3 regions of the Serratia sp. ID 25-353 genome follow, and region 1 is predicted to be linked to each of the others. Evidence: riboswitches for the same ligand, from Rfam matches in the RefSeq annotation. Region 1 holds a riboswitch; each other region holds the start of a gene.

The links. Region 1 has a riboswitch for thiamine pyrophosphate ahead of thiC (phosphomethylpyrimidine synthase ThiC). Riboswitches for the same ligand answer to the same signal wherever they lie in the genome.
Region 2: it holds a riboswitch for thiamine pyrophosphate, as region 1 does, so the genes downstream of both, ACYF6X_RS04605 (TenA family protein) here and thiC (phosphomethylpyrimidine synthase ThiC) in region 1, are expected to answer to the same signal.
Region 3: it holds a riboswitch for thiamine pyrophosphate, as region 1 does, so the genes downstream of both, thiB (thiamine ABC transporter substrate binding subunit) here and thiC (phosphomethylpyrimidine synthase ThiC) in region 1, are expected to answer to the same signal.

What each region holds. Positions count from the first base shown of each region.
Region 1 is NZ_CM139236.1:3,932,314-3,940,061, forward strand. It holds gene ACYF6X_RS18960 (YjaG family protein) at 1-198, opposite strand, end outside; gene nfi (deoxyribonuclease V) at 247-933, opposite strand; gene hemE (uroporphyrinogen decarboxylase) at 943-2,007, opposite strand; gene nudC (NAD(+) diphosphatase) at 2,046-2,813, opposite strand; gene ACYF6X_RS18980 (Rsd/AlgQ family anti-sigma factor) at 2,915-3,418, shown strand; TPP riboswitch at 3,458-3,582, shown strand; gene thiC (phosphomethylpyrimidine synthase ThiC) at 3,697-5,640, shown strand; gene thiE (thiamine phosphate synthase) at 5,633-6,283, shown strand; gene ACYF6X_RS18995 (HesA/MoeB/ThiF family protein) at 6,276-7,025, shown strand; gene thiS (sulfur carrier protein ThiS) at 7,022-7,222, shown strand; gene ACYF6X_RS19005 (thiazole synthase) at 7,224-7,748, shown strand, end outside.
Region 2 is NZ_CM139236.1:969,753-977,500, reverse strand. It holds gene ACYF6X_RS04620 (GlxA family transcriptional regulator) at 1-196, opposite strand, end outside; gene ACYF6X_RS04615 (SDR family NAD(P)-dependent oxidoreductase) at 323-1,057, opposite strand; gene ACYF6X_RS04610 (LLM class flavin-dependent oxidoreductase) at 1,071-2,093, opposite strand; TPP riboswitch at 2,244-2,346, shown strand; gene ACYF6X_RS04605 (TenA family protein) at 2,409-3,092, shown strand; gene ACYF6X_RS04600 (ABC transporter ATP-binding protein) at 3,089-3,829, shown strand; gene ACYF6X_RS04595 (ABC transporter permease) at 3,826-4,593, shown strand; gene ACYF6X_RS04590 (ABC transporter substrate-binding protein) at 4,629-5,564, shown strand; gene ACYF6X_RS04585 (transporter substrate-binding domain-containing protein) at 5,565-6,305, opposite strand; gene opgB (phosphatidylglycerol--membrane-oligosaccharide glycerophosphotransferase) at 6,592-7,748, shown strand, end outside.
Region 3 is NZ_CM139236.1:3,491,293-3,499,040, reverse strand. It holds gene thiQ (thiamine ABC transporter ATP-binding protein ThiQ) at 1-101, opposite strand, end outside; gene thiP (thiamine/thiamine pyrophosphate ABC transporter permease ThiP) at 88-1,695, opposite strand; gene thiB (thiamine ABC transporter substrate binding subunit) at 1,671-2,657, opposite strand; TPP riboswitch at 2,715-2,833, opposite strand; gene sgrR (HTH-type transcriptional regulator SgrR) at 2,871-4,532, opposite strand; gene sgrT (glucose uptake inhibitor SgrT) at 4,623-4,796, shown strand; gene ACYF6X_RS16915 (sugar efflux transporter) at 4,951-6,147, shown strand; gene ACYF6X_RS16910 (DASS family sodium-coupled anion symporter) at 6,292-7,748, shown strand, end outside.

The DNA.
Region 1 (7,748 bases):
GACCTTGGCGTCCTTCACCACCAGCGTTTCCCACACCAAATCCAGAATGCGGCGATAAACCGCCGGATCGCCGAACTCGGTCTGTTTGCAGAACATCTGGTAATTCGGGTACATACGCTCGCACAAACTGGCCATAAAGGTCAAATGTTGCCAAGCCTCGTGCCGTTCCAGACGTAAATGAATCGGGTTACGTAGCATGCTTTACTCTCTTACGCGTTATCTGCGGCGCAGTGTACCCGAAATCGCTCATGGCGACACCTCCGGATGCTGCTGCAACCAACGCTGAAACGCCGGGCGCCGCGACGCGATGGCGTCGGCCCAGCGGGTCGGCTCCGGTAAACGGTAGCCCGCCATGCAGCGTTGCACCCACGCCAGCGCGCTGTCGGCGCTCACGCGATGGCCGGTAGAGATGAACAGCGGGTTGCAACGCGCCTTGCTGCGCCACACCCAGCCCAGCTGTTCACCCTTGTCTTCCAACGGCGTCAGCGCGCCGACGGCGGCGTCCAGCGGCGCAAATTTGCCGCACAGGCGCTTCTTGGCCACGCCGATGGTCGGCACATCGACCAGCAGGCCGAAATGGCTGGCGACGCCGAGACGCCGCGGATGCGAAATGCCGTGCCCATCGACGAAGATCAGCCCCGGTTTCTGCTGCAGCTGCGCCCAGGCGGCCAACAGCGCCGGGTATTCGCGAAACGACAGGAAGCCCGGGATATAGGGCATGACGGTGGCGATGCGCGCCACCTGATACTCCACCAGCTCCAGCGACGGATAGCGCAGGATGGCGATGGCGGCGCGCGTCACCGCCCCTTCTTGCTCGAAGCCCACGTCGGCGCCGGCGATGAAGGCCGGCGGTTCGGCCGGCAGATCGTCGTAGCGAATGACTTCAGCCGCGCGCCGCAGCTGTTCGGCGCGCAGGGCCGCCATATCGGTCACATCAGATCCTTAACGGTGGTATTTTGCCGAGTGCGCGTGTACCGCCTCGACGAAGGCGCCGGCGTGCTCCGGCGGCACATCCTGATGGATGCCGTGGCCCAGGTTGAACACATGGCCGTTGCCGTGGCCGAAACCGGCCAGAATGGTCTCCACTTCTTCCGCGATGCGCGCCGGGGAGGCATAAAGCATCGACGGATCCATATTGCCCTGCAGCGCCACTTTGTCGCCCACGCGCCGACGTGCGTCGGCGATGTCGGTGGTCCAATCCAGCCCCAGCGCATCGCAGCCGGTGGCGGCCATCGCCTCCAGCCACTGCCCGCCGCCTTTGGTGAACAGCGTCACCGGCACGCGGCGGCCGTCGTTTTCACGCAGCAGCCCGTCGACGATCTTGTGCATGTAGTGCAAAGAGAACTCGCGGTAATCGCGCCCGGTCAGCACGCCGCCCCAGGTGTCGAACACCATCACCGACTGCGCACCGGCTTTGATCTGGGCATTGAGGTACAGGATCACGCTGTCCGCCAGCTTGTCCAGCAACAGGTGCAGCGTGGCCGGTTCGGCATACATCATCTTCTTCAGCTTGGTGAAGGCCTTGCTGCTGCCGCCTTCGACCATATAAGTCGCCAGCGTCCACGGGCTGCCGGAGAAGCCGATCAGCGGCACTTCGCCCTTCAGCTCGCGGCGAATGGTGCGCACTGCGTTCATCACATAGCCCAGCTCCACTTCCGGATCGAACACCGGCAGCCTATCGACGTCGGCGCGGCAGGTAACGGGAGAGCTGAAACGCGGGCCTTCGCCGGCTTCAAAGTACAGGCCGAGCCCCATGGCGTCGGGAATGGTGAGAATGTCGGAGAACAGGATGGCGGCGTCCAGCGCATAGCGGCGCAGCGGCTGCAGCGTGACCTCGCAGGCCAGCTCCGCGTTCTTGCACAGCGACATGAAATCACCGGCCTGGGCGCGGGTCGCCTTGTACTCCGGTAAATAACGACCGGCCTGGCGCATCATCCATACGGGGGTCACATCCACCGGCTGGCGCAACAGCGCGCGCAGGTAGCGATCGTTCTTCAACTCAGTCATTTATGGGGCTCCCTTAATAATCTGCCGGCCATTGTACATTATTCTGCCCGGCACAGCGCCACGGTGTCCTCAATCAACCGGCGCGCCACGGTGCCGGGCGGCGGCAACAGCGGCAATTGGTCGTAGCGATACCAGCCGGCGTTGAGCAGCTCCTTGGGATCGTGACGAATGTCACCCTGATGGTAATCGGCCATAAAGGCCATCATCAGCGAGTGCGGGAACGGCCAGGGTTGTGAAGTGACGTAGCGCAGGTTCTTGATTTCGATATTGCTCTCTTCCATCACTTCACGCGCCACCGCCTGTTCCAGCGTTTCGCCCACTTCGACGAAGCCGGCCAGCACCGTGTGGATGCCACCGCGATGACGCACGTGTTGCGCCAGCAGGATCTGATCCTCGCGCCGAATGGCGACGATTACGCAGGGTGCAATCTGCGGATAGTACCGCTCTTTGCAGTGGCCGCACAGGCAGGCGCTTTCGGAGCGACTGAGGTGCATCTCATGGCCGCAGTAGCCGCAGTAGCGATGGGAACGGTAGAAATCCGCCAGCTGCACGCCGCGCCCGGCAAGCTGGAACAGACCGCGATCCTGATCCAACAGCTGACGCACCGAGCCCATCTCCCGCGGCATCGCCTGGCGCACCAGCCAGACCGGCGCGCCCTCCCATTCACCGATGGTGCGCGCCATGTGGCCCCGCAGCCCAAGAGCGGCGGCAGTCCCCGACGGCAATTCACCGTTCGGTAACCAAAGTTTGCTTTCATGGCTGACAATCCACCAGCCGTTTTCATTGCCCGTTAATGCAAGTTCCATATCGTTGTTGCACAACCTCAGCTTCACTGGCACTCTACGAATCGGCTTTGTTATATTTTAATAACTTACCGGTTACTTTTATTACTTACACGGAGTCAAACATGCTCAACCGTTTGGAAAGGCTGACTCAGCGCGTTGGCGGTAGTAATGAATTAGTTGATCAATGGCTTCAGGCCCGCAAACAGTTGCTGGTCGCCTACTGCACGCTGGTAGGCCTCAAACCGAATAAAGAAAAGCATACGCCGCTGAATGAAAAAGCGCTGGAGAACTTTTGCCACAACCTGGTGGATTACCTCTCCGCAGGGCATTTTCATATCTATGACAGAATTATCAAACAAGTGGAAGGCGCAGCCAGTCCGAAAATGTCGCTGGCGGTGAACATCTACCCCAAGCTGTGGGCCAATACCGAACAGATCATGGCGTTCCACGATCGCTATACCGAAGTGGATATCGATCAGGAGGTTTGTCTGGAATTCCACCAGGCCTTGTCGGATATCGGCGAAACGCTGGCGGCGCGCTTTGCGCTGGAAGATAAGCTGATCCAGTTGGAGGCGGAAGCCGCACAGCAACCGCTGCCGGACCAGACGCTGGATCCGGCGCGTTAAAATTTTATAGTTTTTTTTCTTATCCCTCCTATACTGGGGGGCATCTTGTCGGAGTGCCTAGCGCCTGATTTGTTCATCGAATCAGCCAGGCTGAGACCGTTAATTCGGGATCCGCGGAACCTGATCGGGTTAATACCCGCGAAGGGAACAAGAGTAATCTATCGCCACAGGCACGGCCTTCCCCTTGTGGGCGCCCTGCCTGATCGGCCACCATCATTACTCCCTCCGAGCTCCAGACAAGCAACTTTCCCAACCCAACACACTGGTAGGAACTTGCTATGTCTAACGTTAATCCACCGCGCGCCCGTAAAGCGCAACGCGAAGCCGCCCAGCAGTTTATCGACACCCTGCAAGGCATGGCTTTCCCGAACTCACGCCGCATCTATCTGCAAGGCTCGCGCAGCGATATCCAGGTGCCGATGCGCGAAATTCAGCTCAGCCCGACCCTGCTTGGCGGCAGCAAAGACCACCCGCAGTATGAACCCAACGAGGCGATCCCGGTGTATGACACCGCCGGCCCCTACGGCGATCCGCAGGCCGAGCTCGACGTACACGCCGGCCTGGCCAAGCTGCGCGCCGACTGGATCGACGCGCGCGGCGATACCGCCACCCTCAGCGGCGCCAGCTCCGGCTTCACCCAACAGCGGCTGGCGGACGAGGGGCTGGATCACCTGCGCTTCGAGCATCTGCCGCTGCCGCGCAGGGCGCTGCCGGGCAAGTGCGTGACCCAGCTGCACTATGCCCGCGCCGGTATCGTCACCCCGGAGATGGAGTTCATCGCCATCCGTGAAAACATGGGGCGCGAGCGCATTCGCGGCGAGGTATTGCGCCACCAGCATCCGGGCCAGAGCTGGGGCGCCAACCTGCCGGACAACATCACGCCGGAGTTCGTGCGTCAGGAAGTGGCCGCCGGCCGCGCCATCATTCCCGCCAACATCAACCATCCGGAGGCGGAGCCGATGATCATCGGCCGCAATTTCCTGGTGAAGGTGAACGCCAATATCGGCAACTCGGCGGTCACGTCGTCGATCGAAGAAGAGGTGGAGAAGCTGGTGTGGTCCACCCGCTGGGGCGCGGACACCGTGATGGATCTCTCCACCGGTCGCTATATTCACGAAACCCGCGAGTGGATCCTGCGCAACAGCCCGGTGCCCATCGGCACCGTGCCGATCTACCAGGCACTCGAGAAGGTCAACGGCGTGGCGGAAAACCTCACCTGGGCGATGTTCCGCGATACGCTGCTGGAACAGGCGGAGCAAGGGGTCGACTACTTCACCATCCACGCCGGCGTGCTGCTGCGCTACGTGCCGATGACCGCCAAACGCCTGACCGGCATCGTGTCGCGCGGTGGCTCGATCATGGCCAAATGGTGTCTGTCGCACCATCAGGAAAACTTCCTCTATCAGCATTTCCGTGAAATCTGTGAGATCTGCGCCGCCTACGACGTTTCGCTGTCGCTCGGCGACGGCCTGCGCCCCGGCTCGATTCAGGACGCCAACGACGAAGCCCAGTTCGCCGAGCTGCATACGCTGGGCGAGCTGACCAAAATCGCCTGGGAATACGACGTGCAGGTGATGATCGAAGGCCCGGGCCACGTGCCGATGCAGATGATCCGCCGCAACATGACCGAAGAGCTGGAACACTGCCACGAAGCGCCGTTCTACACCCTCGGCCCGCTGACCACCGATATCGCCCCGGGCTATGACCATTTCACCTCCGGCATCGGCGCGGCAATGATCGGCTGGTTCGGCTGCGCCATGCTGTGTTACGTCACGCCGAAAGAGCACCTCGGCCTGCCGAACAAAGAGGACGTCAAACAGGGCCTGATCACCTACAAGATCGCCGCTCACGCCGCCGATCTGGCCAAAGGCCATCCGGGCGCGCAGATCCGCGATAACGCCATGTCCAAGGCGCGTTTCGAATTCCGCTGGGAAGATCAGTTCAATCTGGCGCTCGATCCGGCCACCGCGCGCGCCTATCACGACGAAACCCTGCCGCAGGAATCCGGCAAGGTCGCCCACTTCTGCTCGATGTGCGGGCCGAAATTCTGCTCGATGAAAATTTCGCAGGAGGTGCGCGACTACGCCGCCGCCCAGGAAGCCGCCAAGCCGATCGAAGTACAGCTGACCGGCATGGAGAAAATGTCCGCCGAGTTCCGCGCCCGCGGCAGCGAGCTGTATCACAGCGCCGGCACCCTGCAAGAGGAGACAAGCAATGACTGATATCACGACCCCCTTCCCGGCTACGCCCCACAAGCTGGGGCTTTACCCGGTCGTCGACAGCGTGGCGTGGATCGCTCGCCTACTGGAGGCCGGCGTCACCACGATCCAGCTGCGCATCAAGGATCTGCCTGACGAGCAGGTCGAAGAGGATATCGCCGCCGCCATCGCGCTGGGCCAGCGTTATCAGGCGCGGCTGTTCATCAACGACTACTGGCGGCTGGCGATCAAACACGGCGCCTACGGCGTACATCTGGGCCAGGAAGATCTCGATACCACCGATCTGGCGGCCATCCACCGCGCCGGGCTGCGGCTGGGCGTATCCACCCATGACGACGCCGAGCTGGCGCGCGCGCTGGCGGTGAAACCGTCCTACATCGCGCTGGGGCACATCTTCCCTACCCAGACCAAAGACATGCCTTCGGCGCCACAGGGGCTGACGGAGTTGAAGCGCCATATCGCCGATTTGGCGGATTACCCGACGGTAGCGATCGGCGGGATCAGCATCGATCGCGTACCGGCGGTGCTGGCGTGCGGCGTCGGCAGCGTGGCGGTGGTCAGCGCCATCACCCAGGCGCCGGACTGGCGCGCGGCGACGGCCGAGCTGCTGCGGCTGATCGAAGGCGAGGATCCGAACGATGCTTAACGATCAGGAATTCCTGCGCTACAGCCGTCAGCTGCTGCTGGAGGACGTCGGCCCGGAAGGCCAGGAGAAACTCAAGCGCGCCACGGTGCTGATCGTCGGTTTAGGCGGGCTCGGTTCCCCGGCTTCGCTGTATCTGGCCGCCGCCGGCGTCGGCACGCTGCTGCTGGCCGACGACGACCAGCTGCACGTCACCAACCTGCAGCGGCAAATTCTCTACCGCAGCGCCGATACCGCCACCGGCAAGGCGGCGCTGGCGCAACGCCACCTGCAGGCATTGAACCCGTTGGTAGAATCCATCCCGCTGGCGCAGCGGCTGCAGGGGCAAGCGCTGCGCGACGCAGTCGCCCGCGCCGACCTGGTGCTGGATTGCTGCGACAATATGGCGACCCGCCATGAGGTCAATGCCGCCTGCATCGCCGCCGCCAAACCGCTGATCAGCGGCAGCGCGGTCGGCTTCAGCGGCCAGCTGCTGGTGCTCGAGCCGCCCTATGCGCATGGCTGCTACGCCTGCCTGTACCCGGAACAGGAAGAGCCGCAACGCAACTGCCGCACCGCCGGGGTGCTCGGCCCGGTGGTGGGCGTGATCGGCACTCTGCAAGCGCTGGAAGCCATCAAAATGCTGGCCGGCATGCCTTCCTCTCTCAGCGGTAAACTGCGGTTGTTCGACGGCAAGCAGCAGAGCTGGAGCACGCTGCAACTGAGCCAGGCCCGCACCTGCCCGGTATGCGGAGGCGCGGCATGAAGATCCGACTGAACGATCAACCGCTGGAGCTGGCGCAGCCGCTCAGCGTCGCCGCCCTGCTGACCCAGCTGGAACGCCACCAGCCGGGCACCGCGCTGGCGATCAACCAAACCATCATCCCACGCGCCGACTGGGCCGACCATCAGGTGCAGGACGGTGACGACATTTTGCTGTTTCAAGCGATCGCCGGAGGCTGACATGCTGAAAATCGCCGATACCACTTTTACCTCGCGCCTGTTCACCGGCACCGGCAAGTTCGCCACCCCGGCGCTGATGTTGGAGGCGCTGGCAGCCTCCGGCTCACAGCTGGTGACCATGGCCATGAAGCGCGTCGATCTGCGCGGCGGCAACGACGCCATTTTGGCGCCGCTGCAGCAGTTGGGCGTCAGGCTGTTGCCCAATACCTCCGGTGCCAAAACCGCCGCCGAAGCGGTGTTCGCCGCCCGACTGGCGCGCGAAGCGCTCGGCACCCACTGGGTGAAGCTGGAGATCCATCCCGATGTGAAATACCTGCTGCCGGATCCGATAGAAACGCTGAAGGCGGCGGAAACGCTGGTGAAAGACGGTTTTGTGGTGCTGCCCTACTGCGGCGCCGATCCGGTGCTGTGCAAACGGCTGGAAGAGGTGGGCTGTGCGGCGGTGATGCCGCTCGGCGCCCCTATCGGCTCCAACCGCGGTCTGCGCACCCGCGACTTCCTCGAGATCATCATCGAACAGGCCAAG
Region 2 (7,748 bases), 2.1 Mb from region 1:
CCAGGCGATGGTCGGCCAACAGGCTCAGCCCGGACAGGCCGTGTACCACCCGATGGGATTGCGTGGTGGCGACCGCGATCTGATACAGCGGCGCCTCGGCAGGGCTCAGGCGGTTAGCCTGCATCAGGATATCGGCGATGCCCGCCGCCTCGAACAGCATGCCCCCTTCAGGGACGATAATCAGGAATGTATGCATGGCGATAATAAGAAGAACGAGCAAAACAGGTCAGACAGCCACTGTATAAGAAAAGCCTCGCCGGTTCACCCTGCGGGCATAAAAAAGCCCGCCGACAAGCACCGACGGGCCAACAAAGCACTGCCCTCAAGCCTGCGGCAGGCTCACCCCGCCGGCGCGCGCCAACTGCGCCAGCAGCGCCGATTGAAACGCCTCGTCGTGCACCGCGGCGTGGGGATCGAACCGTTGCTGATGGTGCCAATAGCCGCCGGACGCCAGGGCCTGCGGCTCATCGCTGGTCACCAACCACGCCTGCGTCACATGCCCCAGCGCCAGATCGTCGGGCGCATCCGCGCCGCCCATTTTGGTCGGCACCCAGCCGGGATCGACCGCGCTGCTGATCACGTCAGGCCACAGGCGCGCCACAGCGGCGGCCAGCGCGGTGACGAACAGCTTGCTGTCCGAATAGGAGCCCGCAGCGCCGCCGAGCCAGTCTACGCCGTTCAGTTCCGGCGCTCCGTCAAAGTGCATGCTGCTGCTCAGGTAGACGATGCGCTTGGGGCGCTCGATCAGGGCCGTCAGCAGGTAGGGCGCAACGACGTTCACCGGCATCACCTGCGGCCCGGTAAACATACCGGCGTTGTGGATCACCGCGTCCGGGCGGCCAAGGCGATTGACCTGCTCGGCAAGCTGCCGGATCTGCTGCACATCGGACAGATCGCCAATCGCCGCCTGCGCACCGCGATCCAGCAGATCGCGCACCGCGTCCAGACGGCCGGGCTCACGCGCATGCAAAATCACCTGATGCCCTTCGTCCAACAGCGTTTGCGCGGCGGCGCGGCCCAGCCCGTCTACCGAGCCGGTAATGAAAATGCGTGACATGCCATTCCTCCGTTTAGCGCCAGCCGAGCGCCGGCGCGACATGGGTTAAAATCGATTCGATGACGTGGGCGTTGTAATCCACGCCCAGCTGGTTAGGTACGGTCAGCAGCAGCGTATCCGCTTCGGCGATGGCCTCGTCCTGCGCCAGCTGCTTGATCAGCACGTCCGGCTCGGCGGCATAGCTGCGGCCGAAGATCGCCCGGGTCTGCGCGTCGATATATCCGAGCTGATCGCCCTCCTTGCCACCGCCGCCGAAGTAGTTGCGATCCCGCTGATCCACCAGCGCGAAGATGCTGCGGCTCACGGAAACCCGCGGCTCATGCGTGTGGCCGGCCTCTTGCCAGGCGGCGCGGTAGGCGCGGATCTGCTTGGCCTGCTGGATGTGGAAGGGTTCGCCGGTCTCGTCGTTCTTGAGCGTCGAGCTTTGCAGGTGCATGCCCAGCTTCGCCGCCCAGACAGCGGTGGCGTTCGAACCGGCGCCCCACCAGATGCGATCGCGCAGCCCGGCGGAAAACGGCTCCGGCCGCAGCAGCCCAGGCGGATTCGGGAACATCGGCTGCGGATTGGGTTCGGCGAACCCTTCGCCGCGCAGCGCTTCCAGGAACACTTCGGTATGGCGGCGGGCCATGTCCGCGTCGGTCTCGCCGTCGGCCGGGGCATAGCCGAAATAGCGCCAGCCGTCGATCACCTGCTCCGGCGAGCCACGGCTGATGCCGAGCTGCAGCCGCCCGCCGGCGATCAGATCCGCCGCGCCGGCGTCTTCCACCATGTACAGCGGGTTTTCATAACGCATGTCGATCACGCCGGTGCCGATCTCGATGCGTTGGGTTTTGGCGCCGATGGCGGCCAGCAGCGGGAACGGCGACCCCAGCTGGCGTGCAAAGTGGTGTACGCGAAAATAGGCGCCGTCCGCCCCCAGATCTTCGGCGGCGACCGCCAGATCGATGGACTGCAGCAGCGCATCCGCTGCGGAACGGGTGCCGGACTGGGCGGAAGGCGACCAGTGGCCAAACGAGAGAAAACCAATCTTTTTCATCGGGAATCGTCCTCAAAGGCAAAATCATCGGCCTACAGTGACAAAAATCGCGCGCTCTGCGCCAGCAAAATCGCCCCCGATCGCACTAAACGAACCGATTGCCGCCGCGCCGCCCGGCGATTGTAATCAAAAAACAAATGTCGTATAACAAGCAGCTCCGAGGGGTGTCCTGTTACGGGCTGAGATGGCGCAAGCCGAACCCTTTGAACCTGATCTGGGTCATGCCAGCGAAGGGACGGTTAGGCAACAACGCTCTCACCCGTTGCCTGTTCATACCCCAGCGTGCCCGGATCTCCACTGACTCAAGGAGGTCCCATGTCCATCACCACCCTGTTCGAAAGCGGTCTTTACGGCCGGTTGCGCCAACATGCCGGCAGCCACTGGCAAGATTACGTCGATCACCCGTTTCTGCAGCAGCTGGCCGCCGGCACCTTGCCCGAACGCGCTTTTCGCCGCTACCTGACCCAGGACTACCTGTTCCTGCTGCACTTCGCCCGCGCCTACGCGCTGCTGGTCAGCAAGCTGCGCACCCTGCCGGAGATGCGCGCCGCCACTGCGTCGCTCAACGGCATCGTCGCCGAACTGCCGCTGCACGTCGCCTACTGCGCCGAATGGGGGCTGAGCGAAGCGCAGATCGCCGCCCAGCCGGAAGCGGCGGAGACCATGAACTACACCCGCTACGTACTGGATATCGGCCATGCCGGCGACGCCCTCGATCTGCTGGCCGGCCTGCTGCCCTGCGTGGCCGGCTATGCCGAAATCGGCCTGCGGCTGCTGCACGATCCCGCCACCCAAATGGAGGGCAATCCTTACGCCTCCTGGATCCGCAACTACGGCGACGCGGGCTATCTGGCCGGCGTGCGTGCCGCCATCGAGCTGCTCGAGACCGTCGGCCACCAGCGCGGCGCACAAGGCCGCCTCACCGAGCTGGCGCAGATTTTCACCACCGCCACCCAGTTGGAATCGGCATTTTGGCAGATGGGGCTGAACGCCTCATGACCTCCCCGCTTCGCCCGCCCGGCATCCAGGTGCGGAATCTCAGCCTGCGTTTCGGTCAGCAAATCGTCTTCGACCGGCTGAGCTTCGACATCGTCGGTGGCAGCTTCGTCGCCCTGCTCGGCGCCAGCGGCGCCGGCAAAACCAGCCTGCTGAAGATCATCGCCGGCCTGGAACGGGCTACCTCGGGCACGGTGACCGGCAGCGACGGCCTGCCGGTCACCGGGCGCATCGCCTACATGGGGCAAAAAGACCTGCTCTACCCGTGGCTGACCGTCGAGGAGAACGTCGCCCTCGGCTCGCGGCTGCGCGGCGAAACGCCGGACCGGGCGTGGGCGGCGCACCTGCTGGAGCGCGTGGGCCTGGCCTCTCATGGCCGCAGCCTGCCTGCCGCGCTGTCCGGCGGCATGCGCCAGCGCGCCGCCATCGCCCGCACGCTCTACGAACGCCAGCCGATCGTGCTGATGGACGAACCCTTTTCCGCACTGGACGCCATTACCCGCGCCGAGATCCAGAGCCTGGCCGCCGAACTGCTGGCGCAAAACACCGTGCTGCTGATCACCCACGATCCGATGGAGGCCTGCCGCCTGAGCCACCGGCTGCTGGTGCTGTCGCCCTGGCCGCTGGGCCTCGACGACACCCACCGCATCAGCGGGCAACCGCCGCGCGCGCCGGATGACGCCGACCTGCTGAGAAGCCAGGCCGAGCTGCTGCAACAGCTGGTGAGGGCCGCGCAATGAATATTGCCAAAGAGCGCGGCTTCACCCGCCTACGGCGCGGGCTGACGGTGTTCGTCGGCCTGCTGCTGCTGTGGTGGCTGGCGGCGCAAAGCGGCATTCCGGCCTTTCTGCTGCCCACGCCGAGCGCGGTGGCGCAGGCGCTGTGGGACGGGCGCGGCTACCTCGCCTGGCACACGCTGGTCACCGCTTCGGAGATCGTCAGCGGGCTGGCGCTGGGCGTGCTGCTCGGCGCGGCGCTGGCGCTGTGCATGATCTTCTCGCCGCGCCTGCAACGCTGGCTGATGCCGCTGGTGCTCACCAGCCAGGCGATACCGGTGTTCGCCCTGGCGCCGCTGCTGGTGCTGTGGTTCGGCTTCGGCATGAGCGCCAAGGTGGCGATGGCGGTGCTGGTGATTTTCTTCCCGGTGGTGTCGGCCTTTTTCGACGGGCTGCGGCGGGTCAACAACGACTATCTCGATCTGGCGCGCACGATGCGCGCTTCCCGCTGGGCGCAGCTGCGGCACGTGCGGCTGATGGCAGCGCTGCCGGCCTTCGGCTCCGGCCTGCGCATGGCCGCCGCCGTCGCGCCGATCGGTGCCATCATCGGCGAATGGGTGGGCTCGGCCGAAGGGCTGGGCTACGTGATGCTGAACGCCAACGCGCGCATGCAGACCGACGTCTGCTTCGCCGCGCTGTTTATTTTGGTGCTGATGACCGTGCTGCTGTGGGCTACGGTGGATGCGCTGCTGCGGCGCCTGATCGCCTGGGCGCCGGAAAACGACTGATGATTGCAACCATAACCAGGGATAAAGGAACGACCATGATCAAACAAACCGTTTGCGGGCTGCTGCTCGGCGCCGCCATCACCGGCCAGGCCGGCGCGGCCGAAAAGCTGACGCTGGTGCTCGACTGGTATATCAACCCCGATCACGCGCCGATTATGGTGGCCGAGCAAATCGGTGCCTTCAAGGCCGAAGGGCTGGACGTCAAGATCGTGCCGCCGTCCGATCCGGCGCTGCCGCCGCGGCTGGTGGCCGCCAAACAGGCCGACCTCGCCATTACCTATCAGCCGCAGCTGCATTTCTTCGCCGATCAGGGCCTGCCGCTGATGCGCGTCGGCACGCTGATCAACACGCCGCTGAATACGGTGATCGCGCTGGATAAAAACATCACGTCGCCGGCGGATCTCAAGGGCAAAACGGTGGGTTACTCGGTCAGCGGCATCGAACAGGCGACGCTGGCCACCATGGTCGAACACGAGCACCTCAAGCCGCAGGACATCAAGCTCATCAACGTCAACTTCCAGCTAACCAGCGCCCTGCTGGCGGGCCAGGTCGATGCGGTGATCGGCGGCTACCGCAACATCGAAGCGCTGGAGCTGAAGCTGCAGGGCAAGACGCCGGTGGTGTTCAACGTCGAAGATTACGGCGTGCCGGCCTACGACGAGCTGATCATCGTCGCCCACCGCGATGCGGTGAACGAACCGAAAATCCGCAAGTTCCTCGCCGCGTTGAAGCAAGGCAGCGACTACCTGCATGCGCACCCGCAGGACACCTGGCTGGCGTTCGCCAAGGCGCACCCGGAGCTGAATACCGAGCTGAACAAACAGGCGTGGCAAGCCAGCCTGCCGCTGTTCGCGCGCGATCCGGCCAAGCTGGATCGCGCCCGCTACCAGGCTTACGAACAGTTCTTGTTCGACAACAAGCTGATCAAGAAAATCACCCCGGTGGAACAGTACGCGGTGGAGCTCGACTGATCACGCCGAGGCGGCCGGCGGCGCCACCGTCACCTCGCCCTGGCCGCTGCGCTGCAAGGCCGCCTTCACCAGCCCGTTGGCTTTGCAGCGCGCGATAAAATCGTTCACGTAGGCGGCGCCCTGCGTTTTTTGCCGCGGCACCGCCATCGCCTGGCGGATAGCGGTGAAATGCCCGTCCAGCACCCGGTAGCCGGGATGGGCGGCCGCGGCGGCCAGCAGCGGTTGACGCACGCCGGCCGCCGCCTCCAGCCCCCGTTCGAAAAACAGCGCGATCGCCTCGGCGGAGGTTGCCGCCCGCACCAGCTGCGCCTGCTGCAGCGTGCGCGATAAAAACAGATCGTACGCCGCCCCCTGGCCGACCGCGATGCGCACCTCCGGCCTGTCGAGCTGCGCCACCTCAAAGTAAGGCGCGTCGTTCGCCACCAGATAGGTTCCCTCGATGATCACGTAGGGCTCGCTGAAGGCGATCTGCGCCGCGCGCACCGGCTCGATGGCCATAAACGCCAGGTTCCAGGCGCCGCTGTCCAGGTCGGCGAACACCTTGCCCGCCGCGTCATAGGTGACCAGTTCGAGCGCCACACCCAGCTCCTGGGCCAGCGCGGCGGCCAGTTCCACCGAAGCGCCTTGCGGTTTGCCACCGGCCCCGGCCTGCGCCAGCACCGGATTGCCGTAGTTGATCGCCGCGCGCAACACGCCTTGCGGGGCCAGATCGTCGAGTACCGCGGCGGGAATCGTCTGCATACTTCCTCCTGAATGGCTGATGGGCGCACTGTCGTGGCGCTCATTAAGCGTAGAGCGAAACCTCCGACCAGCAAGCTTTCGCCGCCGAGGCCGCCGTCGGCGTGATTAACGTCACACTATTGTCATAAAAATGTACAATAGCCGCCGCTCGTCGGCCGTAGCGGGAGATCGCGCGTTGTTCCGCCGCCGGCAATAGGCTATACCCTTCACTTTTCGCGCTGCGGCACGCTCGGCGGCGCAAACCAGGGCAGCAACGGTTTTATTTCAATCAGACAAGGTTTGGCGGATGGTTTTAGCAGTCGTTTCGTTTGTTCTCTTTTTGGCGTCGATTTTGATTTATCGCACCCGGGCCGCCGCCAACCGCTGGTGGTTCGCCATTCTGCTGACGCTGCTCGGCAGCTATCTGGTGCTGAACGTCATCCTGATCGCCAGCAACTACTTCACCGGCGACGGCATCACCGACGCGGTGATTTACACCGTTACCAGCAGCCTTAAAGGCGCGGGCATCAGCAAATACGTGCTGCCGTTTATCGGCCTGCTGGCGGCGTTAGGGCTTATCTTCGCGGTGCTGGCCCGCAGCCTGCTGCGCCGCAAGGCCAAAGGCAGCAGCGTGGCCTACAGCGTCGTCGCCGTGCTGCTGGCGCTGTTCTCGGTCGGCACCACCCCGGCGTTTCAGGACATCTCGCTGCTGGTCAAGAGCCAGATCGTCGGCGATACCGCCGATTTCACCACCTACTACAAGGCACCGAAAAAAACCGTACAGGGCAAGCGCCCGAACCTGGTGTATATCTACGCCGAGAGCCTGGAGCGCACCTACTTCGATACCGAGCTGTTTCCTGGCCTGGCCGACGAGCTGAACGCCCTGCGCACGGACAGCATCGATTTCAGCAACACCCAGCAGCTGCCGGGCACCGGTTACACCATCGCCGGCATGGTCGCCTCGCAGTGCGGCATTCCGCTGTTCGCGCCCTTCGACGGCAACGCCTCGAGCGCGGTCTCCACCTTCTACCCGGAGAACGTCTGCCTGGGCGACGTGCTGAAGGCCGCCGGCTACAGCAACTATTTCTATCAGGGCGCCGAGCTGGCGTTCGCCGGTAAAGACACCTTCCTGAAATCTCACGGTTTCGACCACGTTTACGGCTTCAAAGAGCTGCGCGAACAGGTCGCCGATCCAAGCTACAAAAACGACTGGGGCTGGTACGACGACAGCGTGCTGGACGTGGTGTACGGCAAGTTCGTCGAGCTGTCCAAGCAGCGCCAACCCTTCTCGCTGTTCACCCTGACCGTCGATACCCATCACCCGGACGGCTTTATCTCCGCCGGCTGCAGCAAGAAGAGTTACGCCTGGCAGAATAAAGAAAACCGCTCGCTGAGCGCGGTGGCCTGCAGCCAGCAACACATCGCCGCGCTGATCGACAAGATCAAACGCTCGCCCTATTTCAG
Region 3 (7,748 bases), 440 kb from region 1:
CTGGGGCCGAGCACCGCGACGCGCTCGCCCGGCTGGATGCGCAGATCAAAGCGCATCGGCAGGTGTTCGTACAGATAGGTCAGTTTTTCAAGCGTCAGCATGGCGCCCCGGTAAGCGTTCGATCAGGGTAAACAGCAGGAAACACAACAGCAGCAACAGCAGCGCGGTCACCGCCCCGTCGTTGCTGCGGTAGGCGCCAATCTGCTGATACAGGTAAAAAGGCAGGGTACGGAAATGCTCGTTGCCAAACAAGGCGACCACGCCGAAATCGCCGATCGACAGCACGCAGGCGAAGGCCAGCGCCTGCGCCAGCGGGCGGCGCAGCGCGCGCAGTTCGATCAGCCGCAGCCGTTGCCAGCCGTGGATATCCAGCGACAGGCACAGCGGGTTGTAACGTTCGGCGAGGTCGCGCATCGGGTTCTCCAATACCTTCAGCGCATAGGGCACCGCCATCAGCGCATTGGTGAGGATCACCAGCGCATAGGGCGACTGCGGCAGCCCGATCGTATCGCTCAGCAGCAGGAAGAAGCCGGTGGCCAGCACGATGCCCGGCATCGCCAGGATCACCATGCCGCTCAGCTCCAGCGCCTGGCCGCCGCGCAGGTGCTGCCGCAGCTTCAGCTCGCGGCTGCTCCACAGCAGCAGCATCGTGAGCGCCACGCACAACAGCCCGGCGCCGAGGGCGATGCGCAGCGACGTGAACAGCGCCTGCCACAGCACCGGCTGGCGCAGCACGCTGACGACGGCCTGATTGGCGCCGTCGGCGATCACCGCCAGCAGAGGCGGCAGCAGCAGCAACAGCGCGGCGGCGATCAGCAGAAAATCGCCGACGCGTCGCCACAGGCTGTCTTCCGGATTGCGCCAGCGCTGGGCGTGGGTATGCCCCACCGGCAATACCTGGCTCAGGCGCTGACTGATCAACACCAGCCCCAGACAACAGCTTAACTGGATCAGCGCCAGCATGGCGGCGCGACCCAGATCGTAGTCGTAACTCAGCGCCTGATAGATCGCCAGTTCGATGGTGGTAGCCTGCGGCCCGCCGCCCAGCGACAGCACGGTGGCGAAGCTGGCGAAGCACAGCATGAAGATCAATGCGCCGCTCGGCAGGATCTGGCGGCGCAGCGCCGGCCATTCGACGAAGCGGAACTGCTGCCAGCCATTCATGCCCAGCTGGGCGGCCAGCTGGCGCTGCTCCACCGGGATATTCTCCAGCGCCTGCAGCAACAGGCGGGTGGCCAGCGGCAGGTTAAAGAACAGGTGCGCCAGCAGAATGCCCTGCAGACCGTAGGGCGAGAAGCCATATTCGATGCCCAGCCAGCCGCACAGCGTCGCCAGCCAGCCTTGGCGCCCATAGACGCTGAGCAGGCCGAACACCGCCACCAGCACCGGCAGCACCAGCGTCATGGCGCACAGCCGCAGCAGCAGCTGCCGGCCGGGGAAGCGGCGGCGATAGAGCGCGCGCGCCAGCAGAACGGCGGGCAGCACCGAAATCAGCGCCGACAGCAGCGCCTGCCAAAAGGTGAAGCGCACCACGTGCCAAAGGTAGCTGTCCTGCCACAGGCCGCGCCAGTCGCTGTCCGGCGCGTGACGCCACAGCGAGCCCATCGCCAGCGCGGCGACCAGCAGGATCACGCCGGCGGCCAACAGCCCCGGCCAGAGCCAGCGGGGGATCAGCGGCTGACGGCGGTTTGCCATGCCCGGATCCAACCGCCGCGTTGTTTGGCCACCTCTTCGGCGCTGTATTGCAGCGCGGTCTGCGGCACGTTCATCTGCTCAAAGCCGACGGGCAGTGGGGTGTTGATCACCGGGTACATCCAGTTGCCGGTCGGGATGGCGTTTTGGAACGCCGGTGTCACCATGAACTGCATGAAACGCTCCGCCAGCTCAGGCTGTTTGGCGGCCTTCAGCTTGCCCGCCACTTCCACCTGCAGGTAGTGCCCTTCGCTGAACGTGGCGGCGGCGTAGAGATCTTTTTTCTCTTCGATCAGGTGATAGGCCGGAGAGGTGGTGTAGCTGAGCACCAGATCGCCTTCGCCCTTCAGGAACAGGCCGTAGGCTTCGCTCCAGCCTTTGGTGACGGTGACGGTTTTCTTCGCCAGTTGCTGCCAGGCGGCCGGCGCCTTGTCGCCATACACTTTTTGCATCCACAGCAGCAGGCCGAGGCCCGGCGTGCTGGTGCGCGGATCTTCGTAGATCACTTTCCAGTTGCGATCGCCGCTGACCAGCTCCTGCAGGCTTTTTGGCGGGTTCTTCAGTTTTTCTTTGTTGTAGACGAAGGCGAAGTACCCGTAGTCGTATGGCACGAAGGTCGCGTCCTGCCAGCCGCCCGGCACCGTCAGTTTGGCGGTGTCGACGCCGCTCGGCGCGAACAGGCCGGTTTGCTGCGCCGCCTGCAACAGGTTGTTGTCCAACCCCAGCACCACGTCGGCGGCGCTGTTCTTGCCTTCCATGCGTAGGCGGTTCAGCAGCGAGACGCCGTCTTCCAGCGCGACGAACTTCAGTTCACAGTCGCACTCGGCTTCAAAGACTTTTTTCACCGCCGGGCCTGGGCCCCAGTCGGCGGCGAAGGAATCGTAGGTGTAAACCGTCAGCGTCGGCTTGGCCAACACCGGCGCGGCACACAGCAGCAATAAGCAGGGCAGAAATGTTTTGACCACGTTGCACTCCTGAAAAATAAGGGGGCAAGGGCATCTGAGGGGGCGAGGCGGCGTCGCCGGTTCGCTGGGCTCAAATCCCTCCGCCGGTATTGACCGGATCAGGTTCGACGGGTGTGCTCTCAGCGGAAAATCGGGCTTATCACGTGGCCCGACTTACCGCACCCCGTTGAGACGGCGCTATTGTAAAGATTAACCGACCCGGGCGAAAGGCGCTTATGCCTCCGGCGGGGCAAACCAGGCGGACTTGAAGTCGAACCAGCCGAGGGTGTTCATCCGCACGCCGCGCATGCTGCGCTGGCCGTGCAGCTGCAGCCAGTGGTGGAACAGCGGATGCAGCTGGTGGTTGCTGACCAGACGCTGGCAGAACTCGGCCAGCGGCAAGCGGTTGGCGCGCCACAGCGCTGCGTCCTGCGCCAGATCTTCGTTCATGCAATGCTGCATCAGCGGCAGTTCGTACAGCGTGGCGAACAGCGAAAACTCCAGCGGCAGATAGAAGTTGGCGCTGCCGAGCCACAGATCGCTGCGCGCGTCGCCCTGGTGCCAGGTGGCATAATCCACGCTTTGCACGATCAGACGGATGCCGTGCTGCGCCAGCAGCGGTTCGATCGCCTGGCGAATGGCGTGAAACTCCGAATGTTCATTGAAGTGGGTCATCGTCAGTTCGGTCAGGCCCGCGGGCTTGGGCTGCTGCGCCAGCGTGCGGTTGTGGTGCCAGCGCGGCAGCAGGCCGTACGCCGGCGACCAATAGCGCTGGTAGAGCGGCCCGGCGTGGCTCAGCAGCGAAATGGGGTTGATCAATTCGCACAGCCAACTGCGAATGGCGGGGTCGACGGCCAGCGGTGAACGCTGATCGAACAGCAGGAAATAGCAACCCTCTTCCAGCCGGCTTTCCAGCTCGCTGTTGCCGGTTTCATCGCCCTGCAGCTGCACGCCGGAGTGCACCAGCTCTTCGGAAAACTCCGGCAGCACCCAGATGTTCACCTCGTCGATCAGCGCCCGGTAGCCAAAATAGTCGTCGAAGGCGTGGATCTTCATCTGGCTGGGATGGTTGCGCACCATGCGGTAGGGGCCGGTGCCGACCGGATGGCGGGCGAAATCCGGCAGTTCACGCCATTCGCGCGGCAGGATCATGGCCTGCACGCTGCCCAGCAGCCAGGGCAGCCAGTGGTCGGGGCTGCGCAGCTGCACGTCGATAACGAACGGCGTCGGCGAGGTGACGCTCTCGATATGCGAGAACAGCGGTTGCGAGGTCAGACGCGAGAGGGAAGTGATGACGTCCGCCATCTCCAGCTCGCGGCCATGATGAAAATGGATCGCCGGGCGCAGGTAAAACCGCCAGTGCAGCGGGGTCAGCGCCTGCCAATGGTGAGACAGATCGGACTCCAGTTCCCCGTTTTCCTCATTTATGCGCGTCAGGCCGTTGAAGATCTGGCGCGCCAAATGGGTCTCCGAACGCCGCAGCGCCGAGCCGGGCAGCAGGTTGTACAGCTGCCGGTAGTAGAGCACCCGCAGGATGTGTTTCCCCTGGCGGAAGCTGCGGCCCAGCTGCGACAGCAGCATCTGGCGCACCACGTTTTTGTCGCCCACCAGCTGCACCAACTGATCGATGCGGTCCTGTTCCAGCAGCTCCTCGGCCCGTTGTTGCTGCAGCGCCAGGCCGGTGTAGTGGAAGGTTAACCGCGAGCGCTTGCCGCGCCCCGACTCCGCCTGCCAGGTGAGCCAGCCTTCCCGCTGCATGGCGCTCAGCAGGGAGCGCACGTGGCGGCGCGAGCAGCTGAGCACCTCCGCCAGCGCCTGCAGCGTAGTGTCGGTGGTTTCACCGTGGCAGCGCTGCCACAGACGGATGAACTGCTGCTGCAATCGGGACGTGGACATAAAAGAGGAACGCTCCTGCCTCAACTCGTCAATTTTTTTTTCCCTATATTACGCCGATAATTTTCATCAATGAAAGGGGAGGGCGTAATCATGAAAGCTTTCTTATCCAGACAGTTCTATCAGCGCTACTTCAGTGCGGTGCGCCGCCAGCGCGCCGACTGGCTGAGCGTGGTGCCCGAACAGGCGCGGCTGGCGATGCTGGCGCACCTGACACAATGGGACATTAAAGAGATGACCGATAAGCAGTATCGCGAGCACCTGTAGGGGCCGCGGCAACCAATTTCTGAGTAATGGTGCTGTTTCACCAGCCAGTGGGGCGACCCACTGGTTTTTTTATGCGTGGTCATGGCGATGCGCTTGCATTTTTCTCGCCGTGGCCTAAGGTTCTTTCTTCTGCTTTGAGGTCAGGGAAGACGATATGCAACGCCTGAGCCGGTTGTCACTGCGCATTAACCCCATCTTTGCCGCATTCCTGCTGATCGCTTTCCTCTCCGGCATCGCCGGCGCGTTGCTGACGCCGACGCTCAGCCTGTTTCTGACCACCGAGGTCAAGGTGCGGCCGCTGTGGGTCGGGCTGTTTTACACCGCCAACGCGGTGGCCGGCATCGTCGTCAGTTTCCTGCTGGCCAAGCGCTCCGACACCCGCGGCGATCGGCGCAGGCTGATCTTGCTGTGCTGCCTGATGGCGGTCGGCAACTGCCTGCTGTTCGCCTTTAATCGCGACTACCTGACGCTGATCACCGCCGGGGTGCTGATGTCCGCCGTTGCCAACACCGCCATGCCGCAGATTTTCGCGCTGGCGCGGGAATATGCCGACCGCGAGGCGCGTGAAGTGGTGATGTTCAGCTCGGTGATGCGCGCCCAGCTTTCGCTGGCCTGGGTGATTGGCCCGCCGCTGTCGTTTGCGTTGGCGCTGAACTACGGCTTTACCGTGATGTTCCTGATCGCCGCCGCCACCTTCGCGCTTTGCGTGCTGCTGGTGGGATTTATGCTGCCTTCGGTGCCGCGCGCGGCGGGAAATGAGGGGCTGCAGAGTGGGGTGTCTGCGCCGATCGCGCCCGCCAGCGCCTGGCGCAATCGCGACGTGCGGTTGCTGTTCATCGCCTCGATGCTGATGTGGACCTGCAACACCCTGTACATCATCGATATGCCGCTGTATATCACCGCCGATCTCGGCCTGCCGGAAGGGTTGGCCGGGGTGCTGATGGGCACCGCCGCCGGGCTGGAGATCCCGGCGATGCTGCTGGCCGGTTATTACGTCAAACGTTTCGGCAAGCGCAACATGATGCTGCTGGCGGTGGCGGCAGGCGTGCTGTTTTACCTCGGGCTGACGGTGCTGGCGGCCAAGCCGGCCCTGATTGCGCTGCAGCTGCTCAACGCGGTGTTTATCGGCATCGTCGCCGGTATCGGCATGCTCTATTTTCAGGATTTGATGCCGGGCCGACCGGGCGCCGCCACCACCTTGTTCACCAACAGCATCTCTACCGGGGTGATCCTGGCCGGGGTGCTGCAGGGCGCGCTGGTGGAAAATTTCGGTCATGGTTCGGTATATTGGATGGCGGTGCTGCTGGCGCTGGCGGCGCTCGGGATGAGCGCCAAAGTGCGTGAAGTGTGAGGTCAAACGACGGCATTCTTGATGCAAGTCATTGAGAAGGCAGAAGCGGACGCCCAAGCTGAAGGCATATGGAGCGCGATCGTTGCGTTCACGCCCGTCTCGCTATTGAGATGCCGCCTTGTCGTTTAGAACAGTGGGAACGTTATGGATAAACTCACACCGCTCAAACCGCTTCCTTCCCTGTGCGCCCTTGCCGCCACGCTGATCATCTGGTTCCTCATTCCCGTGCCGGAGGGCGTTGCGCCCAACGCCTGGCAACTGCTGGCGCTGTTTATCGGCACCATCATCGCCATCATTGGCAAAGCGATGCCGATCGGCGCGGTTTCGGTGATCGCCATCGCTCTGGTGGCGGTGACCGGCGTCACCAACCCCGGCAAGCCGGGCGCCGCGCTGGACGATGCGCTCAGCGGCTTTTCCAACCCGCTGATCTGGCTGATCGGCTTTTCGATCATGATCTCCCTCAGCCTGAACAAAACCGGGCTGGGCGCGCGCATCGGCTACTACTTCATTTCGCTGTTCGGCAAGAAAACGCTGGGCATCGCCTATGCGCTGACGCTGGCGGAAACCACGCTGGCGCCGGTGACGCCGAGCAACACCGCGCGCGGCGGCGGCATCATTCACCCGATCATGAAGTCGATCGCCGACAGCTTCGGCTCTAAACCCGAGCTCAATACCTCCGGCAAAATCGGCCGCTACCTGTCGTTGGTAAACTACAACATCAACCCGGTTACCTCGGCGATGTTTATCACCGCCACCGCGCCTAACCCGTTGATCGTCAGCCTGATCGCCAAAGGCACCCACGGCAACTTCGAGCTGTCCTGGTCGATGTGGGCGATTGCCGCCCTGGTGCCGGGGCTGTGCTCGCTGATCGTGATGCCGCTGGTCATCTACCTGCTGTATCCGCCGGAGGTAAAAAGTACTCCGGACGCGCCGCGTTTCGCGCGCGACAAACTGCAGGCGCTGGGGCCGATAACGCTGCCGGAGAAAATCACCCTCGGCGTGTTCGCGCTGTTGCTGGCGTTGTGGGCCGGCATTCCGGCGATGATCTTCGGTCCGGCGCTGGCGGTCAATCCCACCACCGCGGCGCTGATCGGCCTGGCGGTGCTGCTGGCCACCGGCGTGCTGAGCTGGGAGGATGTGCTCAAGCATAAAGGCGCGTGGGACACCGTGGTGTGGTTCTCGGCGCTGGTGATGATGGCCAGCTTCCTCGGCAAGTTGGGGCTGATCGGCTGGCTGTCGCAAACCGTGGGCAACGGCATCGACCATATGGGCATGAGCTGGGTGGGCGGCACGATCTTGCTGACCCTCATCTATTTGTATTCGCACTATTTCTTCGCCAGCACCACCGCGCACGTGACGGCGATGTTCGCTGCCTTCTTCGCCGCAGGCATCGCGCTCGGCGCGCCACCGGCGCTGCTGGGCCTGATCCTGGCGTTCTCTTCCTCGCTGATGATGTCGCTGACGCATTACGGCACCGGCACCGCGCCGATCATCTTTGGCTCCGGCTACGTGACGCTGGGGGAATGGTGGAAAGCGGGATGGGTGATGAGCGTGGTTAACCTGTTGATCTGGATCCTGATCGGTGGGGCGTGGTGGAAGCT